4 regions of the Desulfosporosinus acidiphilus SJ4 genome follow, and region 1 is predicted to be linked to each of the others. Evidence: riboswitches for the same ligand, from Rfam matches in the RefSeq annotation. Region 1 holds a riboswitch; each other region holds the start of a gene.
The links. Region 1 has a riboswitch for cyclic di-GMP ahead of DESACI_RS22790 (hypothetical protein). Riboswitches for the same ligand answer to the same signal wherever they lie in the genome.

Region 2: it holds a riboswitch for cyclic di-GMP, as region 1 does, so the genes downstream of both, DESACI_RS23275 (Ig-like domain-containing protein) here and DESACI_RS22790 (hypothetical protein) in region 1, are expected to answer to the same signal.
Region 3: it holds a riboswitch for cyclic di-GMP, as region 1 does, so the genes downstream of both, DESACI_RS23865 (YjfB family protein) here and DESACI_RS22790 (hypothetical protein) in region 1, are expected to answer to the same signal.
Region 4: it holds a riboswitch for cyclic di-GMP, as region 1 does, so the genes downstream of both, DESACI_RS13625 (HD-GYP domain-containing protein) here and DESACI_RS22790 (hypothetical protein) in region 1, are expected to answer to the same signal.

The regions. Positions count from the first base shown of each region.
Region 1 covers NC_018066.1:42,247-47,461, forward strand. Annotated here, with positions in the region: gene DESACI_RS22780 (hypothetical protein) at 1-499, shown strand, start outside; gene DESACI_RS22785 (helix-turn-helix transcriptional regulator) at 559-765, opposite strand; cyclic di-GMP riboswitch class I at 1,125-1,209, shown strand; gene DESACI_RS22790 (hypothetical protein) at 1,267-1,659, shown strand; gene DESACI_RS22795 (hypothetical protein) at 1,888-2,247, shown strand; gene DESACI_RS22800 (HU family DNA-binding protein) at 2,878-3,240, shown strand; gene DESACI_RS22805 (hypothetical protein) at 3,309-3,662, shown strand; gene DESACI_RS22810 (hypothetical protein) at 3,942-4,292, shown strand; gene DESACI_RS22815 (hypothetical protein) at 4,346-5,215, shown strand, end outside.
Region 2 covers NC_018068.1:4,496,874-4,502,088, reverse strand. Annotated here, with positions in the region: gene DESACI_RS20725 (TVP38/TMEM64 family protein) at 1-198, shown strand, start outside; gene DESACI_RS20720 (DUF5667 domain-containing protein) at 313-1,317, shown strand; gene DESACI_RS20715 (hypothetical protein) at 1,591-1,887, shown strand; tRNA gene DESACI_RS20710 (tRNA-Leu) at 1,967-2,049, shown strand; gene DESACI_RS25605 (hypothetical protein) at 2,546-2,674, shown strand; cyclic di-GMP riboswitch class I at 2,854-2,938, shown strand; gene DESACI_RS23275 (Ig-like domain-containing protein) at 3,041-4,645, shown strand; gene DESACI_RS20700 (Ig-like domain-containing protein) at 4,677-5,215, shown strand, end outside.
Region 3 covers NC_018068.1:4,368,440-4,373,654, reverse strand. Annotated here, with positions in the region: gene DESACI_RS20110 (polysaccharide deacetylase family protein) at 1-128, opposite strand, end outside; gene DESACI_RS20105 (metallophosphoesterase family protein) at 414-1,463, shown strand; gene DESACI_RS23865 (YjfB family protein) at 1,652-1,828, opposite strand; cyclic di-GMP riboswitch class I at 1,930-2,013, opposite strand; gene DESACI_RS20100 (YkoF family thiamine/hydroxymethylpyrimidine-binding protein) at 2,242-2,478, opposite strand; partial or broken gene DESACI_RS20095 (IS5 family transposase) at 2,705-4,215, shown strand; gene DESACI_RS20090 (L-cysteine desulfidase family protein) at 4,329-5,215, shown strand, end outside.
Region 4 covers NC_018068.1:2,995,601-3,000,815, reverse strand. Annotated here, with positions in the region: gene DESACI_RS13630 (D-alanyl-D-alanine carboxypeptidase family protein) at 1-778, opposite strand, end outside; cyclic di-GMP riboswitch class I at 1,119-1,201, shown strand; gene DESACI_RS13625 (HD-GYP domain-containing protein) at 1,371-2,519, shown strand; gene DESACI_RS13620 (GerAB/ArcD/ProY family transporter) at 2,427-3,536, opposite strand; gene DESACI_RS13615 (divergent polysaccharide deacetylase family protein) at 3,710-4,537, opposite strand; gene DESACI_RS24575 (hypothetical protein) at 4,582-4,728, shown strand; gene DESACI_RS13610 (glycosyltransferase family 39 protein) at 4,786-5,215, shown strand, end outside.

The DNA of each region.
Region 1 (5,215 bases):
TAAAGAAAGCGAAACAGGATTAGTTGCTACAGAAAATCAAAAGCAGCGAAGATTCGAATTAAATATGAATCCGGATTTGACGAATCAGGTTGATGAGGTTATTAGCAATGAGAAACGGAAGGGTATTAAGAAGATTAACCGTTCGATTTTTACTCAAGAGGCAATCCGTCGTTATGTGGAGCCGGCTCTTATTGAAGGTGGATATTTAAAAGAATCGGTTTTTAAGGACTATAAAAGAGCTGCTAAAAACCTTAGAACTCTGAGAAATTTAATAGGTTCTCAACAAGATTTTTATAATAAATATATTGTTATTGATGAGAGACCTTTAGTAAGTTATTCACAGTATGCGTTCATCGAAAGGGGCGCTGGAGGTAATATAGAAAAGGTTCTTGAACTTGTAAGTGATGCTTTGAATATGAGCAAGGACGTTTTCTTTGAGCAACCACAGGAATTTCAAGATTACTTAAATTCTATTGATATAAGTAAAAGTGCTTTTTGAAATAAGGCACTTTTATATTTTGAGGAAGGTTAAGTAGTTAAAATTATTTGGCTATGTTGTTAAATCCAATCACACTGTTCTATCGTGTATAAATTTTCAGCTCGTGTATTTAATAATTTAGCTAATTTTAAAGCAGTAAGTACATTTGGAAGTTGTTTGGAATTTTCTATATACTGGTAAGAACGCAAGGAGATATTTAGCTGTCTCGCGAGTTCTTCTTGCGTTTTACCTTTTTTTGTTCTTATATCTTTAATATTATTAATCAAATTACACCATCCATTATTTCAACTATTTTGGATATTATTTTATAAGGATAAATACACGAAAAATAGCGAATAATAGTTGACGAATAATAATGCGAGAATTATAATGGTCCTGATATTGCCGAGAGTGATAAACAAAATATTGTCCCTTCCGAGTATTAAAATAATAAAGGAATACTAAGTCCCCCTGTTTCAACAGGGGGATTTGTCACAAAATATCTAGGTCCAATTAATTTATAATATTGTCGCAAAAACTGCAAAATGAATATGGTTCACAAAAAATACTATCAACTATATACAATAGGATATAATTATAATATACTATATATAATGAAAAATTGAATTTTGACTTAAGTTCAAAGAATTGAAAAGGGCAAACTTATCGAAAGATAAGGACGCAAAACTACGAGTCTAAGGTTTTTATGCTAAGATAGTCGGGTTGCCAAAAGGAACTAATATTTTATGCATTGGCACCCACTCCTTACTTTATTGGAGGGATGCTGTGTGAATGGTCAAACGTGTTTAATATTACGTGATCTAGAAAATGGTGCATCTATAGAAGAGACTGCAAAAAAATTTAATAAGAGAGAAAGTTCGGTACATAAATTAGCTACGCGACATGGAATTGGATTACCTAAACGCAAACTTCTAAGTGAAGATGAAAAAAAACGCAGAAAACAAACACTTGATGCTAGGCGGTACGAAAAGGTTAAATTATTTAAATGTGGAAGCAATGATATTGCACTTCTAAGAGTCCCTATAGCTGCTGGCAAGTTCGGGCCTCTTAGCTCCTTAAATATGACATGGCAACTTAACCAAGGAAATAAAAGATCCTCCGTAACCGAAGGTAAGAGGATTCAAATAAAATATGGCCTTAAATCTTTAATAGGCCAATAAATTTATACATTTATCATGATTGGCAAAAGCCAATTATTTTCGCATGTCATCAAGTGTCCGAATATTTAAAGGACACTTTCTTCTATTTCTAGCATTTTTTCACTGATTTCGACAAAAATATATCTTGTTCTTTTCAAAAAGATATATCATTTTAGATGTGTTAATGGTTATAATATTACTATATTTAATTAATTCTTTGATTAATCGATATAATGGAGAGCTTTCTGAATGACAAAAAAATCACGTAAAGTTTATACAGAGGCCCAAATGGTATCGGATATAGCTAAAGAAAGTGAGATACCTATAGCTACAATTCGTAAGATATTTAAAACCTGGTACAAAGTTGCAGGCAATGAATTTCTTAATAATAAGGAAGTTCCCTTACCAGGTGGAGCTGGTTATATTTATCCTACTTTAACTACTAGTAAACCAAGGATTCAAAATTCCCCGTTAATTAATGGTGAAGTACAGTTTCTCCCGAAAGTTAAGACAATGGCAACATTTTCAGATCCGTGGAAAAAACTGATACATAATGATCCTAGAACCATTAAATTAATAGAAACCTTACTAGAGGAATTCAAAGAGTAAACCCCATCGAAAAGACGATGGGGTTTTTTCGATAAATATACTCACAGTTTTTTACGGGATACTATAGATAGGACGGTTACCCTTTTATCAGAATTACCACCTTGTTAATACAAGGTGGTATTACTATTATGGTCTATCGGATAATCCGATTCAACGAAGAGTTTCTAATAACTTCTTAGCATTCATTCCACTAGCGATATTGTTATTGAATTGTTTTGCACGCTATTTTTTTGAAAAGTCTTGAATAAACATATTACATATATTATAATGATATTATAAGTAATATTATAAGTAATATGTTTAATTTACATAAATTGGATGATTTAAAGGAGGTATTAATGACTGGTAATCAATTGATTATTGCTTTTGACAGTTTATTGAGACTTCTGAAATTTCGTCAGTTAAATCTAAACGAATTTTAAAATACTTATGTCTTAAGAACGGTGGACGTCTGACTATTAGCAGCCGCCCCATTTGGCATGTCCGGAAAGGTTAGTTATAATAGTTTTCGACATAATATTCCACAATATGCCTCTCAAGCGGAGGTGTTTTTTATTGGCTAACATATATTTTCGTGATATCCTAATATAGAAACGCAGAAATAAATTCAGAATATTTGGAGGATAAAGCATGGCAAAAAGGCCTCGTGCCCTTCAACAATCTCAATTAATATCCGATATCGCCGAGGTCACAGGCTTTACTATTAATGAGGTCCGTAAGTTTTTAGATGCTTATGAGCAAATAGCGAAGAACGGATTTATGGATGGTAAAAAGATACCTCTACCAGGTGCAATGGGATATGTATATGCTAGTATTACACGTACTGATCCTCAACGCCTAACTACGAAATTGTCTGATTCAGAATTTATAATTGAACCAAAATTAAGAGCTGTGGCTTTTTTTTCGAAACCTTGGAAAGCATTGATTAATGAAGATCCTCGTGCACCGATGCTTATAGAGCGCCTAATTAAAGAAAAAGAAAGTCAGGATTAAACCCCCGCTGCTTCTGCAGCGGGGGTTTTTTTTCCCTTTGGGTAAAAGCCCAAAGGGGAGGGGTTATTGTGAATGGGGAGACTTTTTTTATTTTACGTGACTTGAAAGCCGGCTGCTCTGTAGATGAAGTAGCTAAGACCTATAGAAAAACTCCTGGTCATATTCGTAATTTAGCGAGTAAGCATAATGTATCGGTAGTTAAGCCAAAACAGAAATATATTGATTATAGAGATCCCATCTTTACTGGCCGAGATTCCCCGATGCCTCAAGTGCCTTTTAAAGCTGCTAAGCTGAGTGGTTTAGCGAAATGCAATGATGCATGGGCGAAAAGAATAGGAGGGCAGCGTTTAACTGAAAGTAGAGCAAGTAGGGAAAATGCAAGAATAAATGACAAACATGGTTTGCGTTTTCCTTGCCTATAACGCTTGCTACAAGGCATTCATTAGGACAATTTGTTCTTAATGAATGCCTTTATTTAACTTTATTAGGGAGGTGATATTTGAAACTTTTTTAAGTTCTTTGAAAGAGGTGGTGTTATAAATTATTGCGCTTCTTGTAGTAGTGTTTTTTGAGGTTCTATTTCATTTGAAGCCCGATGTTATTCAAAGGATGTTGGAATCACTTCCACAAGTATTTAAAGCAATTCAAGAAGGAGGAAAGCTTTTTATTAAATAAAAGTATACATGAAAGGGAGATTCTTAATGAAGAAGGCTCAATTTAGAAAGCGTTTTGGTCGATTGTTAAGCGAAGTTTCCTTATATGTTGCGGCCTTTGTGGCTGGATATTTATTGTCAACACCATGTTTAGCCCTGGCTGATGGTGCCAGTGATATTGTTAATTATGGTAATCAATTAGGCAGTAAGCTTTTGACTATTGCAACGCCTGTTGGTGGAGCCGCATGGATTGCTGCGTCTATTTGGCATTCACATGCTGATGAAGTGGAAGCCCAGGAAACAGCGAAAAAATGGCAAAAAAGGGCTCTAAAAGGGACCGTTTCTGCTTTTCTGGGTGGAAGTATCATAAGTATTTTTACATCACCATTAGGCCATTAATACGAACCTGAAGAGGAAGGGCAATAAGCCTTTCCTCGAAAGGAGGTAAACCATTGCTTTCAATCATCGCAACACTTATTTATCAAATTTCGTCGGCGATTTTAAACCCATTTTTTCATTTCGTATCTTGGGTGTTGACAAACTTAATATTGGCTCCGGCTCAATTGCCCCAAAGTCTGCATCAAATTTACGATAAAGTTGCGAATGTATCGGTCACGTTTGTTACAGTTGGTAGCATATGGGCTTTTATCAAGCTGTCTGGTTCCGGACTAACTGCTTATAATGATGATTCAGTCCAAGATATTGTAGGTCGAGCCTTTATCGCTATTGTTATGGGCTATTTCGGCTGGTATGTTTTTATGGATGTCCTTGTCCCACTTAACAATATGATTGTAAGTGCGATCATCGGAGAATTTAACAATATCTCTCCAAGTACAGCTGGAGCTTGGACGTTGCCTACAGTTCTAGTAGTGACAGCCTCAAATTTAGGTCCTTTAATGGGACTGGTTGTATTTGCTGTAGTCTTTTTAATAGCGGTCATTATAGCTATTGTTGTTTGGCTGCGTCGTAATGGTGAGTTAGCCGGTATGATTGTGCTTACTCCTGTAGCATTTATGTTGCCTGTATTCAACAAAAGAATGGTTAGTATAAGTTGGTTAATTCAAGAAATGGGAAGTGTTATTTTTTCACAATCCATTATGGCCTTGTTTGTTTACCTTGGGTTTTTTGTAATGACTGGTGGGGGTAATCAGGCGGGTACTGATATATGGAATCCCAATATTTTTGACTCTCCTGATATGGCGATTATCAATTTTGCGACAGGTGTTGTCATTCTCTTCCTCAGTACCAAAGCCCATACATATTTGAGGGGCATGATTAACGGATATCAAGTTACGTCGGATCATTCTGCACTTGCAGCCGGT
Region 2 (5,215 bases), on a different replicon from region 1:
GGAGCTATGCCCTCAATGAAGCTCTGGACCTATCTCTGGACTGCTGCGGTTTCTATGATTCCCTATTACGTAGGGACTGCTCTTGTTTTCACAGGTATTGCACGAGCGACTTGGCTTTGGCTTGTATTAGGTATATGCGCTCTAGTTTTATTCTGGGGAACGGGATATTTTCTAAACAAGAGGAAAGCTGCAATTTAAGAAGGTGTCCCATTTTTCGACAAAATAATTAATCGAGCCCCCTTAAAATTTTCCTTTGCTGCGTAAGTAATAATAGTACGTACTAAAGACAAAGAAAAGGGGAATTATAACAACATGATTAACAAACAGCAGCATATGAAAAAGAAAATGGTTTTCGCTTTGACGTTAGCATTATTAACTCTTCCTGTGGGTTCAAGCCTAACACTTGCAGATACCGTTTCTTCTTCGTCTGCAACGACAGGAACTACAACGGTCGCACCTCCTTTGAATCCGACTGTACCCACAACCGTATCTCCTGCGACTTCAGATTCTACAACATCTTCTTCCATCACGATCCCGCCCGTTGTTGACAGCAATGGCAACACCGTTGCACCTGAAAACTGGTTTACAGATCTCATAGGTAAAATTCAGCTCCTATTAACTTTTAATCCAATCAATAAGGCTTCAATTGAAGAACACCATGCTTTGGCAAAATTGGCTGAAGCTAATAAACTACTGCAGCAAGGAAAGCCGGATGCCGCTGAAGCCTCTTTGTCTCAATATACGGATAAAATTACACAAGCCCAGAATTTTATTAATCAAGTTAAAGATCCAAATTCTCAGGAAGCTAAAACTCTGGCAATAGCCTTATCTAACGTGAATACTAACAATATTAAGGTGTTAAGCGGTTTATTAGATAAGCTTCCTCCTCAAGCGGCCCAGAGGCTGGCTCTAAATATTGTAAGTTCTATGGAAAAGGCTGTTTCAAAAGCATCTTCTGCATCTAATACAACTACCACTGCACCTGCTGCTGCATCAACGTCTCAAACAACTGCTGACCCTGCTGCCGTGAATTCTAATACTACAAGTACTTCAGCGGTTACAAGCAATACCAAGGCTTTAGAAAAGCAAGCCGATACAGCTTTAGAAAACTTTAAGAAATCCCTGAAACAAAAGAAAACGCTACCTCGGGATGATCAAGACCAGGATGAGGATAATCATGGGACTCAACAAGTTCAGATTGCTCCGCAAGCTTCAGTAACCCGAGGAACCATGATGACGATAAAAGGTTCGGCAAATTCAGAGCATCGCGATGAGGCAAAGGGTAAGAACGGAAAAGAAAACCATCGGGACGATTAATCAACCACAGAGAAAGTTCCCTGAATTAGGTTGGCTCTGAGAAATTGTTCCCAAGCAATTGTCCATAAATCTCCCACACCACACTGAGGGTGCGGGAGATTTGTCGTACTATTAGAAAGTATAACCTTCGGTTGTATACTGCAAGAAGCATTAATTCGTGCGAAGACAGTGTCTTCGAGCGCCAGCTAAGTTTTCTTTACGGAATGGTTCTCGGACTTGGATAAACCATGGTATACTGGTGTCCAAGACTTAGACCTTTAAGGAGGAACACCTTTGAGCAGAGCTAAACCAAATCAGAATGACCTGCGTCGTTCCATTGGATATAATATGATCACCTTTATGAGTGTTTTCATTTTTTTGCCGATCATTTGGTTTATTCATCTGTTTTCCAACGATCCGGGTTTATATTGGCGTTGGGGCATAAGCTCGGCAGTCCTTGTCCTAATCAATGTCGTCTTCTACTATTGGGAATATCCAAAGGATTGGCTGAAGAATTTGTTCGCTCTCATTGGAATTGATCTGATCATATTGCTTTTAGAGTATTTTTGGCTGCTGCAGAGCATGGGGTAAACATAGGGGCGGATACTTAGTACTTGCCTTCCCGTGAGATTTATGATATGATACCATTCGTTATATGATTATATGACATGCGGGAGTGGCGGAACTGGCAGACGCACTGGATTTAGGTTCCAGCGGGCAACCGTGCAGGTTCAAGTCCTGTCTCCCGCACCATAATTTGTCTGTAAACCCGCATTTCATGCGGGTTTAACTTTTTTTAGAGGCTTTTTAAGCCTCATTTTTGACCAAATACATAAAAAGAAGGCATGATCAAGTTCGTTCAGGTAGTTGGTCATATTTTCATCAATTCGCTGGAGCTTCTTAGTTAAGATTTTTTTTGTTATACATTTTCTTTCGCCCATAAACCGCCCGGAATTTCGAACCATCGACGGCAATCAGCTCGCGTTCGTAGAGTTTCAGGTCGATATATACTTTGACAAACGCCTTAAAGACATATTTAATAGCCTTTGCATTATTTTTGCGAAAGTAAGGCTTATGGCACAAGGGTTTGTGGGATTTTAAATTAGAATTTGAAAGGGATTTATGGGCAAATCTAGCGAAGTTGGTTTTAGTAATCCAGCGGAGTACTGAATGAGATTTCGTTAATTTAAAAAAATAGTATCCTTCTTTTAACCGTTTGGATTTAGACGGGCTAAAAGGAGGATTTTTTGTGTCTATACGAATCAAAAACTTAATAAGGATTTTTGATGGGAAGATGTCTAATATTTTCTTAGCCATGAAGAAAGCACTGAGGCGCAAAAAAGCAACAATTAATGGTGTGGTTAATTTCGCTAATTAGTCAGGTAACTGCAACATTGATTTCAAGATTAATTTATGTTAGATCAACCATCGAAACTCCTAATTTGCAGAAATTAGCTATTCCCCTATTGATTATTCTTTGTAACTTGTTAATGCTCTAAATTTCGACAGAATATTCAATTTGCAGATGTTACAATAAGGCAGATAAGGATTTTAGACTAGCAGCAAAGGCAAACTTGGCGAAGGCCAAGGACGCAAAGCTATGGGTCTTCCAGTCATTGCTGATGATTGCCAAGCTACCGAACAGTAAGGAAATTGGCCGCTATTGTTTAAATAGTGACTATTTATATTAAGAGAAGGTGAGGAGAATATATTGAGAAAATTACTACTTGGGTTAATAGTATTATTGAGTATATTCGCATTTCCAGGTGTGACATTGGCAGATACAATGCAAACAGCGGCAAATTTGACTGACCTTCAAAGCTTAATCTATCAGGATATGGTAGACAGAGAGACTCCTTTTGAAATTAAGTATACGGGAGATGTCCAAACATTAGAAAACGGGAACCTAATGTCTACGATGAATAAAGCGTCTACTCAAGATGATTATCTTGCTCTTTCTTTCTCAGATATACAATATAACGCAAATGTCATAAGTAAATATGATACTGTTTTAACCTTCACGGTAAGCTACATTACGACAAAGGCTGAGGAGGACTTTGTTACTAGTCAAGCACAATCCATAGTATCAAGCATTATTACTCCTGGCATGACTCCTGACGAAAAGGAAAAAGCGATTCACGATTACATAACGAGTCACGTATCTTATGATTACAGTCTTCAATATCATAGCGCATATGATGCTTTAACATATGGGAGAGCTGTATGTCAAGGATATGCTATGTTAATGGAAAAAATGCTGAATGACGCAGGAATTAAAACGATAATAATTAAGGGCTATCTCAATGGTAATCAGCCGGAGGATTTTCATGCCTGGAATATGGTTCAACTTAATGGATTTTGGTATCAAGTTGATGCGACAAATGACGGTGTCCTAAATAATTTGTTTTACAATGTTACTGACATATTTTTGTCACAACATGGTTTTACTTGGGATAAAACAAAATTTCCACAAGCAGCAACTCTATATTCATCATCAGGTTCAGTCATTGGCATAGCTCTCAGCAAAACAATGGATACAATTGCAGTTGGAAGCAACGATACTTTAGTTACAACCATTACCCCCAGTAATGCGACCAATCAAGCCGTTACGTGGAAATCAAGTAATCCTTCGGTGGCAACGGTTGACCAGAACGGTAAGGTTTTAGCGATTAATGGTGGAACGGCAACAATTACTGTTACAACTCAAGACGGTAATAAATCTGCCTCTTGTCACGTTACTGTCCCTAATTCTGCGACAAACATAGCCTTGAGTCCTGCAAGCACAACCATCGATGTAGGATTTACAAAATCGTTAAGCGTTGTGTTTAGGCCGAGTGCTACAACGGACAAAAAAGTTACGTGGTCATCAGATAACACTTCTGTGGCTGCTGTAGATACTAACGGTAATGTAAAAGGCATTGCAGATGGTAGTGCTAATATTACTGCAAAAAGTGATGACGGAGGATTTGTCGCAACGTGTGCAGTAACGGTTCAAACGGGCGTTACGAAAATAGTCCTTAGTAAGACGACAGACACCATCAATGTTGGAAACAACGATACTTTGGTTGCCGCTATTACTCCCAGTAATGCGACCAGTCAAGCCGTTACCTGGAAATCAAGTAATCCTTCGGTGGCAACGGTTGACCAGAACGGTAAGGTTGTTGCTGTTAAGACGGGAACAACAGTAATTTCAGTTGCGGCTCAAGACGGCAATAAAGTTGCCTCTTGTCAAGTAACTGTTCCCAACTTAGCGTCAAGCATTGCCTTGAATCTCACAAGTACAACCATCGATGTAGGATTTACACAATCGTTAAAACGTTGTATTTACACCAAGCAATACGACGGATAAAAAGGTTACATGGTCATCGGATAATACTTCAGTGGCAACAGTAGACGCTTATGGACGGGTAAAAGGAATTGCTTTGGGTAGTGCCAATATTACTGCAAAGAGTGATGACGGAGGACTTTCCGCAACGTGTGCAATAACGGTTCAAACGGGCGTTACGAAAATAGTCCTTAGTAAGACGGCAGACACCATCAATGTTGGAAACAACGATACTTTGGTTGCCACCATTACTCCCAGTAATGCGACCAATCAAGCCGTTACCTGGAAATCAAGTAATCCTTCGGTGGCAACGGTTGACCAGAACGGTAAGGTTGTTGCTGTTAAGACGGGAACAACAGTAATTTCAGTTGCGACTCAAGACGGCAATAAAGTTGCCTCTTGTCAAGTAACTGTTCCCAACTTAGCGTCAAGCATTGCCTTGAATCTCACAAGTACAACCATCGATGTAGGATTTACACAATCGTTAAACGTTGTATTTACACCAAGCAATACGACGGATAAAAAGGTTACATGGTCATCGGATAATACTTCAGTGGCAACAGTAGACGCTTATGGACGGGTAAAAGGAATTGC
Region 3 (5,215 bases), on a different replicon from region 1:
CTAGAGTTTGATTTTAGGGAATCTCCCGGTAAATAATCATTTGCTGCAGGGCATTTGACAGCAAATGAGACGATGATTAAAACTAGAGTACAGAGGCTAGCGAGAAATAGCTTGAATTTTAGGTTCATGTAGTTGTGCCTGCCTTAGAATTTATTTGTTAATAGGATAACGACTGTTTGATAACTTTATGCATTTATATAACATAGATACGATTGCCCCCCGACCATTTTTGAAATCACGAAGGGGGCTGTTTTTTGTACAATCAGAAATTATTACTTTCAGTTAAATACTAAAAGAAGGGCTAATTGGTGCGAAGACAGTGCCTGCGGGGGCCAGCCAAGTTTTTATAAAAATGGTTATTAACTTAGGTTTCAAGCCAAACTAACCAGAGATTTAATTATGGAGGATAAGTTTTGGCAGAAAGAAAAAATATAAAAGTTCAGTTGCTATTTATGCTGATAAATATTTGCATCATACTTCCTATTAAACCTTCAACTGTTCAACAGACAATTCCTACGGATTCTAATATAATTACCCCCCCGATCAAGGCTTCAGCGACAAATTTAAGAGATCAGCCACTATTGCAGTTTGGAGTTGTTAGTGATATTCACGTTCAAGCCAGCGACAAGTTGGCAAAGACCAAATTTTCTAAGATGCTTTACGACATGAAAGAACATTTGAATATCAACAATATCATCATTAACGGCGACTTAGGAAATGGAAATTTACAGGACTATAATGTATTCCATAACTTTATAACGACTAAAGGAAAGAACATTAGATTTTACTATACGATTGGGAACCACGAATTTTATAATGCTTTTAGAAGCAAGAAAACAAACGGATGGAGTCCGAAAACCTTTCCAAATGGTGAAACAGAACAGTTAGCTATCAAGCGGTTCTTAAGTTTAACTGGTCAACCAAACGTATACTATGACAAATATATATCTGGCTATCATTTTATCTTTCTTGGTTCGGAAAAGTCGGCAATGAGCGGAAAAGAATATAAAGACAAGGCTTATCTTTCCGCCAATCAATTAGCTTGGCTTCGGGCAAAACTTAAAGAAAACTATTCACCCCATAAACCAATGTTTGTTTTCTTACATCAACCGTTTCCCAATAATACCACCTGTAGCTGGTATCGTTCGATACAGGGTTATGTTATTCAGCGGGATCAATTAAAAACGTTGTTAGGGCACTACCCGGAAGTAATTTTTTTCAGCGGACACACTCATTGGCAGTTAGAGCTGGGTCGGGAGATTGCGAAAGGTCCGTTTTATATGGTCAACGATTCATCCGTGGCAATGCCAATTGATGTTAATGGCAAGAAGTTATCTAATAAAAGTGAGGGTCTCGTGGTAAATGTTTATAAAAATAGAGTAGTCATCAAAGGGAGAGATTTTAGCGGTGAAACATGGATTTCCAACACAAGTCATGAACTAATTTACAAGAAGGAATCTTGAACTATCCGATTGAATTCGATAGGCGCAACTTAACGACTTAAAGACAGCTTTAGATAAGCTAGTCACAGCAGGGACTATAACTCAAGCTCAAGAAGATGCTATCTTAACAAAATAAGACAATCAACGTCAAAAGCGTCGGAATAAGTTATTCCGACGCTTTTGACGTTGATTGAAATAAGTACTTTCCTTTAGGCTTTCACATCAAGGTTGCCACCAAGATTCGGGTTCAATGACCGTTCCATCATCTGTACTAGTGCATTACCTTCCATTTTAGCGGTGTCCATGACTTTTTTTAGTACTGAAACAGATGCTTGGTTTTGAACTTGGCCTTGGCTCATGATAGACGCTGTAACTGCTAAATCCATTTGCATTTCCCTCCTTTATACTGAAGACTTTCATAAGATTTTGATCGAAAGACGAAATAAAAAATCGCCATATCTTTTTAATACAGCGACAAAAATAACTGTTCGGTAACCCAGCCATCCTTACCTTAAGTAGAGGATCTGTGGCTTTGCGTCCCCTGCTTTCGCAGGGTTTGCCATTGTCGCAGCTATATTAAATATAGTCTATAGTAATTGAGTATTGTGGTACTTTTATGATAGTATCTTTTGAGCCTTATAGTATTAGTATAACACAAAATAGTGGCCTAAAGCTTTATTTTCACTAAGACTCGCATTCTATAAGTGGGAGTTACCCTCTCTCTTTCTTCGGTAGGGGCAGTGTCTCCCTCCGCTGCGTAGTTTCTTTTCTGGAATAGAGGGCTTCGGCCTAGATAATATTAATGGGCGGTATTAGAGATAGTTACCACCATACTGACTTCACCGGATGTTTTGGCAGCATCAAAAACCTTCTTGATACCATTCCATACTTGCTCATCATTTCCATCAATGTGAGTGCTAAGGGAACCGACTTTGTACTGGATGTTTTCATTGGACAAAGAATTAATTGAATTGTTAATAACCTGGCCGGGACTGTTTGTTTTCTGTGGGTAAATCGATACTTCAGCACATAACATGGCAAAATACCTCCTAAGCTATATTATCTGAGAGTCTTTTGAATTTTGAACCTTGGGATAGCCTTCCCAAGTTAATTGAATCTATTAATGCTGGTATATTTAAATTAGGGATTACTGAATAACCTCGAAACCTGCATGGGAGTAGGAACTAAGGCCATTTTCGTGGTATAATAAAGCAAGATAAAGGATGAATATGGTCGAAAAACCTTGCAGATGGGGGACGAAAATGTACCGAAAACCTACAGGTCAAATTAGCTTACTCGAAGACTTCAGATTTTTTGCAGGCGGCAAACTTGATGCGAATAACCGTTGGGTCAAGATGGCCGATTTGATTCCCTGGAACGTTGTTGAAGAGCGATATGCTTCTCATTTCCCAAAGCATACTGGAAATGTTGCGAAACCAGTTCGTGTCGCATTGGGTGCCCTCATCATCAAAGAAAAGTGTGGATTTTCCGACGAAGAAACCGTCCAACAAATCATGGAAAACCCCTATTTGCAATACTTCATCGGGCTGGAGGAATTTCAAACCACTCCACCGTTCGATTCATCGAGTATGGTCCATTTTCGGAAACGCCTCGACGCTAAGGTAATTGCTGAACTGAACGAAGCCTTATGTAAGGGAGAAACAAAGACGGAAACTGAAGATCATAAAGATCAAAACACTCCCCCACCAAGTTCAGGTTGTACAGACGACAATCGTCGTGAAGATCAAGCAAGCAGTGAGCAACCACCCCAACAAAACCACGGAAAACTCATTTTGGATGCCACATGCACCCCGGCCGATGTGAAATATCCCACGGATTTTTCTCTACTAAATGACGCACGGGAAAAGTTAGAGGCCATGGTGGACACCTTGCATGAGAATCAAATAGGGAAAGAGCTCAAGCCAAGAACCTATCGACAAAAGGCACGTAAACTCTATCTGAAGTTAGAAAAGAATCGGAAACCCAGAAGTCGTGAAATCCGCAAGGCCATTCGGAAACAGCTGAGCTTCGTTACAAGAGACCTTCAGATCGTCTTGAAACTATCAGCCAAGTACCCAGAAGGACTCAGTAAACGGCAGCAAAAAGACTTAGAAACCATACAAACACTCTTTGAACAGCAAAAACCATGTATGACAAACGAGTCCACACTATAGAAGAGCGTATCGTGAGCATTAGCCAACCGCATGTTCGCCCGATTGTGAGGGGTAAAAAAACAGCAGCCACAGAATTTGGAGCGAAAGTTGCCATAAGTATCGTCAACGGATTTGCTTGGATCGAGAAGTTGAGTTGGGAAGCCTTTAATGAGGGCACCACCCTGATTGATTCGGTAGAAACCTATAAGGAGCGCCATGGAAACTATCCTGAATCCGTGATTGCCGATAAAATATATCGGAACCGAGACAACCTGCAGTACTGCAAGTTACATGGCATTCGGCTTAACGGGCCCAAACTAGGTCGACCCTCGAAGGATAAAAAAGAGCATTTAGAACAAAGGCGGCTAGAGAAACAAGAGGCAGGCCTAAGAAATGCAGTCGAGGCGAAATTCGGTGAAGGAAAACGTCGTTATGGACTAGGTCGAATAATGGTACGTCTCAAAGAAACGAGTGAGACGGTCATTGGCTTACAGTTCATCATCATGAACCTGGGGAAGCGCCTCCGGGATCTTTTGTACCTTTTTTGGGAAACGCCTTTTTTCGAGTTGGGAGATTTTGTTTGTTGCCTAGAAACTAAAAATATGGGGACTGTTCAGTAATCCCTAAATTATTCAAGGCTGAAAAAAACTATATACGTCAAATAGAGGAGTTTTTTCATAATTGGAAGAATACATAAAATGCGCTTAGTTACTAAGAAAGTAGGGATATAATAGTGCAATATGCTGAATTTTTAGGATTATTGGAGAAGGAACTCGTAGTTTCCTTAGGTTGTACTGAGCCTATGGCGATTGCCTATGCTGCCGCTTTAGCCAAAAGTTATGTCCGGGGAGAAGTCACTTCCGTCAAGGTCCTTGCAAGTACTAATGTCATAAAGAACGCCATGGCTGTAACCATTCCCGGCATTGAGGGAAGTGGAGTGAATCTTGCTGCCGCCCTGGGGGTGATTGCCGGGGATTATAGAAAAGGACTGGAAGTCTTAACGGGATTGACTGCGCTTGATGTTGAGAAAGCCAAGAAAATGATTGCGGAAAAATTAATAGCTGTCGAGGTTGCTGAGACCCCGAAGAAACTATATATAGAAGTAACTATTACGGCACAGGAGTCATACGCCAAGGTTATCGTTGCTGATGAACATACACGGGTTGCTCTCATCGAAGTTGACGGCAAAACAGTTCTTGATACATTTGCGGAAGATAAGGCTGACGAGCATGAGGAGAGTCAATACTCATTTTTATCAATTGATTCTATCTGGGATTTTGTGCAGAATGTCAGTATTGAGGATTTGTCCATCATCAGGAAGGCAATCGAACTTAATAAAACGATTGGCTTAGAGGGATTACTTAACGAGTATGGTTTAAGAGTGGGTAAAACGATCAAGGAAAGTGTCCAGAAGGGGATTTTTGCGGATGACTTGATCACTCAAGCCATGGCTTTGACGGCCGGTGCCTCCGATGCCAGAATGTCTGGCTGTCCTTTGCCTGTTATGAGCAATTCGGGCAGCGGTAATCAGGGGATTTCTGCAACCTTGCCGGTTGTGGCTGTCGGGGAAAAATTGGGGGCGGCTCATGAACCATTAATACGGGCAGTAACGTTGAGCAA
Region 4 (5,215 bases), on a different replicon from region 1:
TTATACCAACAATTGCGTGCTTTCCGAGCATACCATTTACATTATAGACAGTTCCGGCTACGGGCAGGGTCACTTGCGGCATAGCAACAATTTGACGAAAAACAGGATCCTGCATTGCAGCTTGAGCAATTTTTATTTGATCAACAGCATTGCTGACAGTAGTTTCACTGACACCACTGGCATCCGCATAGTGAGTTTTAGTCATACCAAGGGATTTGGCAGTTTCGTTCATCTTGGCAACAAAATTCTCGTTAGATCCTGATACCCAGCGCCCTAAGGTATCTGCCACATTGTCTCCTGACGGAAGTAATAGACCTTCAAGAAGCTGTTTTTCAGTAAGAGTTTCTCCTTCTGCAACCTTTAAGACGGAATAGCCATTACTTAAATCGCTTTGGTAGCTTGCGACATCCTGAGCAGTCATGGTTAATGTGGGACCGTTTTCACCAGGCTGCAATGGATGAGTTTTTAAGACCAAATAGGCAGTCATTATTTTTGTTACACTAGCAATAGGAACAGGACTTTGGTTAGAAGTTGAAGCGACAACACCTAAATTTTCTGTACCAACAGCTGATTCACCCTGCGTGGGAAATGTTACCGAAAAGTGGCCGGGTAACGATGAAGACGTTGATGTCACTTTCGCTTCCATGGAAGGGAGAGCACCAGTAAACCGACCATAAGCTAGCACGCAGACTAACAAAACAATGACTAAGAATAATATTCCTCTGATGGGAAACATAGGAACCTTGCGAGACGGGGAAGTGGACGGAGTCCCAGACATAAAATAACCTCCTTAATAATATTTAATGTGAACAGTTTAATTTTACAGGAAGAGTAAGGATTCGACAAATGGGTAATCATAACTTTTTCATTTGGGCATCGTTTTTACATAAGTTTTTATTGGTAAAAAGTATTTTAGACGACGAATAATAAGTGATATACAGTACTTAAATGTCAAAAAAGTTTGTAAAGTGTTCCAGAATTAGTAGTATTGTAATAAAAGGATAAAAATTTGTTATAATGGGCAAAAAATGTTGTTCTTTAGAATATTGTATAATATACTACCTTTCAGTGGAGATTAATCCCTTAAACATTAGTAGGAATAAAAGTTAATTAAACTTCAGTGCTAAAGGCAAACTCAGTGAGAGCTGAGGACGCAAAGCCACGGGTCTTAGATTCTTGATAAGATAGCCGGGTTACCATATAAAATTGTGTCGCCGATCGTTGAGTTCGGTGCTTTATTTTTTTTATGGTTAAGAACCAACATTAACAGGTAAAACAAAACAACAAGAGTTTAAGAGACACTACATTTAATGTTTCTCAAAGGGAATTTACATATAGAGAGCAAAGAGACGGAGGGAGGGGGAAACTCTTTGAATTGGTTATTAAAACCTGCACAATTAAATCTTACGGTAGGAATGCCTGCAAGTGCAGATCTATTTGATAAAGCCGGTGTATTATTACTTCATAAAGGACAGCCAGTGACAGAAGGTATAGGAGATCTTTTAAGGAAGAGAAAAGTTTATATTTGGGATAAACAAGAGGATGATGAATATCCCTCTAGAAACAGTGGGAAACCATTCCCCAAAGATGTCTATGAAGGTTTAGTTGGTTCCTTATGGAATATTTTTCATGAAGCAAAACTGATTACTGCCGAACAAATAGAAAAAACCATCGTTCTCGTGGAAACAATCGTTGAACAACTAAAACCACTCAATGTTTATTTGAACTTAGATGTTGTACCCTTGGACCTTGAACAGTTTAGAAACTATGATTACGGTACATTCGTGCATAGTTTGAACGTAGCTATTTTGGCAACCATGACAGGTATGCGTTTAAGGTACCCTGAGACAAAACTTAAGCATTTAACCTTGGGTGCCCTCCTGCATGATTTAGGCAAATTGAATATTCCCAAGGAAATATTGAATAAACCGGGTAATTTAACCGAGAACGAATTAGCTATTATGAGACGTCATCCTCAGCTTGGAGCAGAAATGCTGGAGAATTGCAACTTATTGACAAGCATAATGGATACGGTGATTAAACATCATGAACGTTGGAATGGGACTGGGTACCCTTTTGGATTGAATAAGCAAAAAATTCATCTGGATGCACAAATTGTCGCTGTTACGGATGTATTCGAAGCTTTAACGGCAGACAGGCCCTATCGAAAAGGTTTACCTCCCTATTATGCCCTGGAAATGATTATAGCAGGAGCAGATAAAGCCTATAATCCACAAGTTGTGAAAGCTTTTCGAGAGAGTTTAATTTTATACCCGGAAAATTCAGTGGTGACTCTCAATACCGGTGAAATTGGAGTAGTTGCAGCAGTTCCGATGCAGATGCCGACACGTCCTTTGGTTCGTCTTTTACTTGATAATAAAGGCAGGACAATCAATAAAACTCAGTATGTAGATTTAATGCAAGATTTAACTAGGTTTATTGGTCGTGTGGAATATGATTTTCCAATGAGAGGCTGCCCAGAGTGCTGGGATCCAAACAAGGGCAAATGGAAAAATTAAATAACTTTCGACAAAAGAAAGCTTAGTACTTAAATAAAATCCTTTCTGAACCCCGAAAGCTATTGTAAGAAAGACGACACTTGTGATGAGCCTCCATTTGAGGCCTTTCAAATTAAAGACGGTTTCTAATCCCCAACTTGTCATAAAAAAATAGGCGCTGCATTTAATAACTAAGGCTCCAAGCCAAACTCCCATAAATAGGGATTCGACTCCGGCAACCGTCCTGCTTATTTCTACCATTTTTCCTAATTCTAGAATACCGAATAATAATCGGATGGTTTCCGTCGGACCAAAGACGAGAATCTGGATAACAACAACAACTGTATCTAAAATCCCCACAAGAAATCCAATTCGCCAAATTGCAGATTTTAATTGAGCGAAATCTTGCCTATTACTGTGAGGTAAAAATCTAATAAATCCCGCCAAGAACAGGATATAGACCATGGGAAAGGGGATCACTTTAAAGACTCCCCAAAGCAGAGGGATAACTCCGTTTTCCAGAAATGGAAGGAGAGCACCTTGTTCAATTCGTGGGATCGTTAGGAAAATATTAAGAACTAAGGCAACAACAATGATAGGCAAGAGAACTTCGGAAAAACGTGCAAACACTTCTATACCTGAAGTTGCCAAATAAAACACAAGAATTAGCCCACCAAGGTAAAGAACCCAACGGGGAACTAACGGCATGATGGATTGTTCGTAAATAATACCAATAAAGGCTAATAATAATCCACCATAGTAGCAAGAGATGATGAAATAGACAGAACCAATAAGTTTGCCGACCCATCTCCCTAAGATTAATTCAGAGATCTGCAATAAATTTTTTTCTGGGTAATGGGCTGAAAGAGAAAGCACCATAATACCATAGGGAATAGTCAGAGCAAATCCTGGCATGATAGACATCCAACCATCTCGCCCTCCCGCCTCTGTAACGAATGTTGCAATGAGAAGGAACGTTCCGCCCATGAGAACAGATGCCCCTAAGGTCATAAATTGATGTACTGAAATTCTTTCCATGGTTCCCTTCCGGCGAAAGAGTCTCACGTAATACGGAAGTATTGCTAGATAAACTCCCGGAAATAAACGTGGTATCTTGTAGTTTGCCCGCTGATTCACCTCTTATCCTATATTCGTCGATTTGCCAATGTGAATGCATTCTAAGTCAAAGTGAGTGCTTTATTAACAAAGGATTATGGACTTTTTGCCTGAGATTTTAATAATTTGGATAATGAGACTATTTCTATTCCCTGGGCTTTTATTTCCGGCAGCATCTCCTTGATTGCTCTAGCTGTATTGGGACCTTGTGGGCCAACATGCCCGATACCTATAGCCTTGCCGGAAGTTTTGGCTTTCGAAATTAAGAGCCGGATTTGTTTCTTAATAGAATTCAGGTCCGACGAATTATCTAGGAATACATCTCGGGTACCTGAGATAACACCTGCATTATTAGCCTCTCGAGCTAAGATTGTTGATTCAGTGGTCTTGCTGTCCAGAACGAATAAATGATGGTCTTTAGCCATTGCTATTAAAGTTGCGACAATTTTAGGATTTTCCGTACCTTTCGAGCCCATATGGTTACTGATCCCAACAGCATAAGGAATCTGCCTGAAACTTTCTTCGAGTCGGGTTCGTAGTTCCTGAGACGATAAATTGGTTGTAAGGGCACCGGGCCCAAGCCATTCCGGACGTCCTGTTTTTGCCTCAACAGGCATATGGATAATAATTTCATATCCCAGATTGTGAATTAATTCAGCTTCCTGTTTAGTGTAAAGTAAATTAGGCATGATTGCCGCAGTTAAAGGGATGCCTAGTTCCAACATTTGTTTTGTTCCGGGATTATCAATGCCGAAGTCATCAATAACGATTGCAATTTCCCGGCTGTCCGGTTGTGAGCTCATGGAGCTAATGACAGGTCCTGCAATACGAGCGAGTCCTAAGCCAGCCAATAACGTAATGATTAGGGCCGAAATCAACGAAATAGGACGGCGAATAATTAAGATTTTTTTGTGGTGATCCATTGTTACGCGTCACCTCATTTTTAATTCTTATTTGAGTATATTGAATGGGACAAAGAGTCAGACATAAGATTCTTAAAGAATGTATGGATTTTAATCACGAAGCAGCCTTGGTTCCAGAATTGATGGAACTGAGGCTGCTTATTAGTTTTCAGCAAATTTTCAGCTTATATTTAGAAGCAATTCAGCAATAGAGGTTATAGTAAACAGAAGAAAATAACCGAAATAAATTTACAAAGGAGTAAACATTGATGAGATTAAAGGAAAAACGCATAGATCCGGTTCTTATGGGTATTGCGTTGCTAGCGGCATTTTTAAATATATTTAACATTTGGAAAGACCAATATGCTAACGCCTATTATACTGCTGCAGTAACAAGTATGCTCCAAAGTTTTCACAATTTCTTTTTCGCTTCTTTTGATCCTGTGGGATTTGTTACGGTGGATAAGCCGCCCATTGCTTTTTGGATACAGACACTGTTTGCTTCCGTCTTCGGGGTCCATGGCTGGAGCGTGGTTTTACCCCAGGCGTTGGCTGGAGTTGGTTCCGTGATCTTAGTTTATGTCTTGGTTAAACCGAGTTTTGGCAGAAGGGCAGCTCGAATTACCGCCTTGGTTATGGCTTGTACTCCCATCGCAGCCGCAGTCAGCCGCTCAAATAATGTGGATAGTTTGTTAGTCT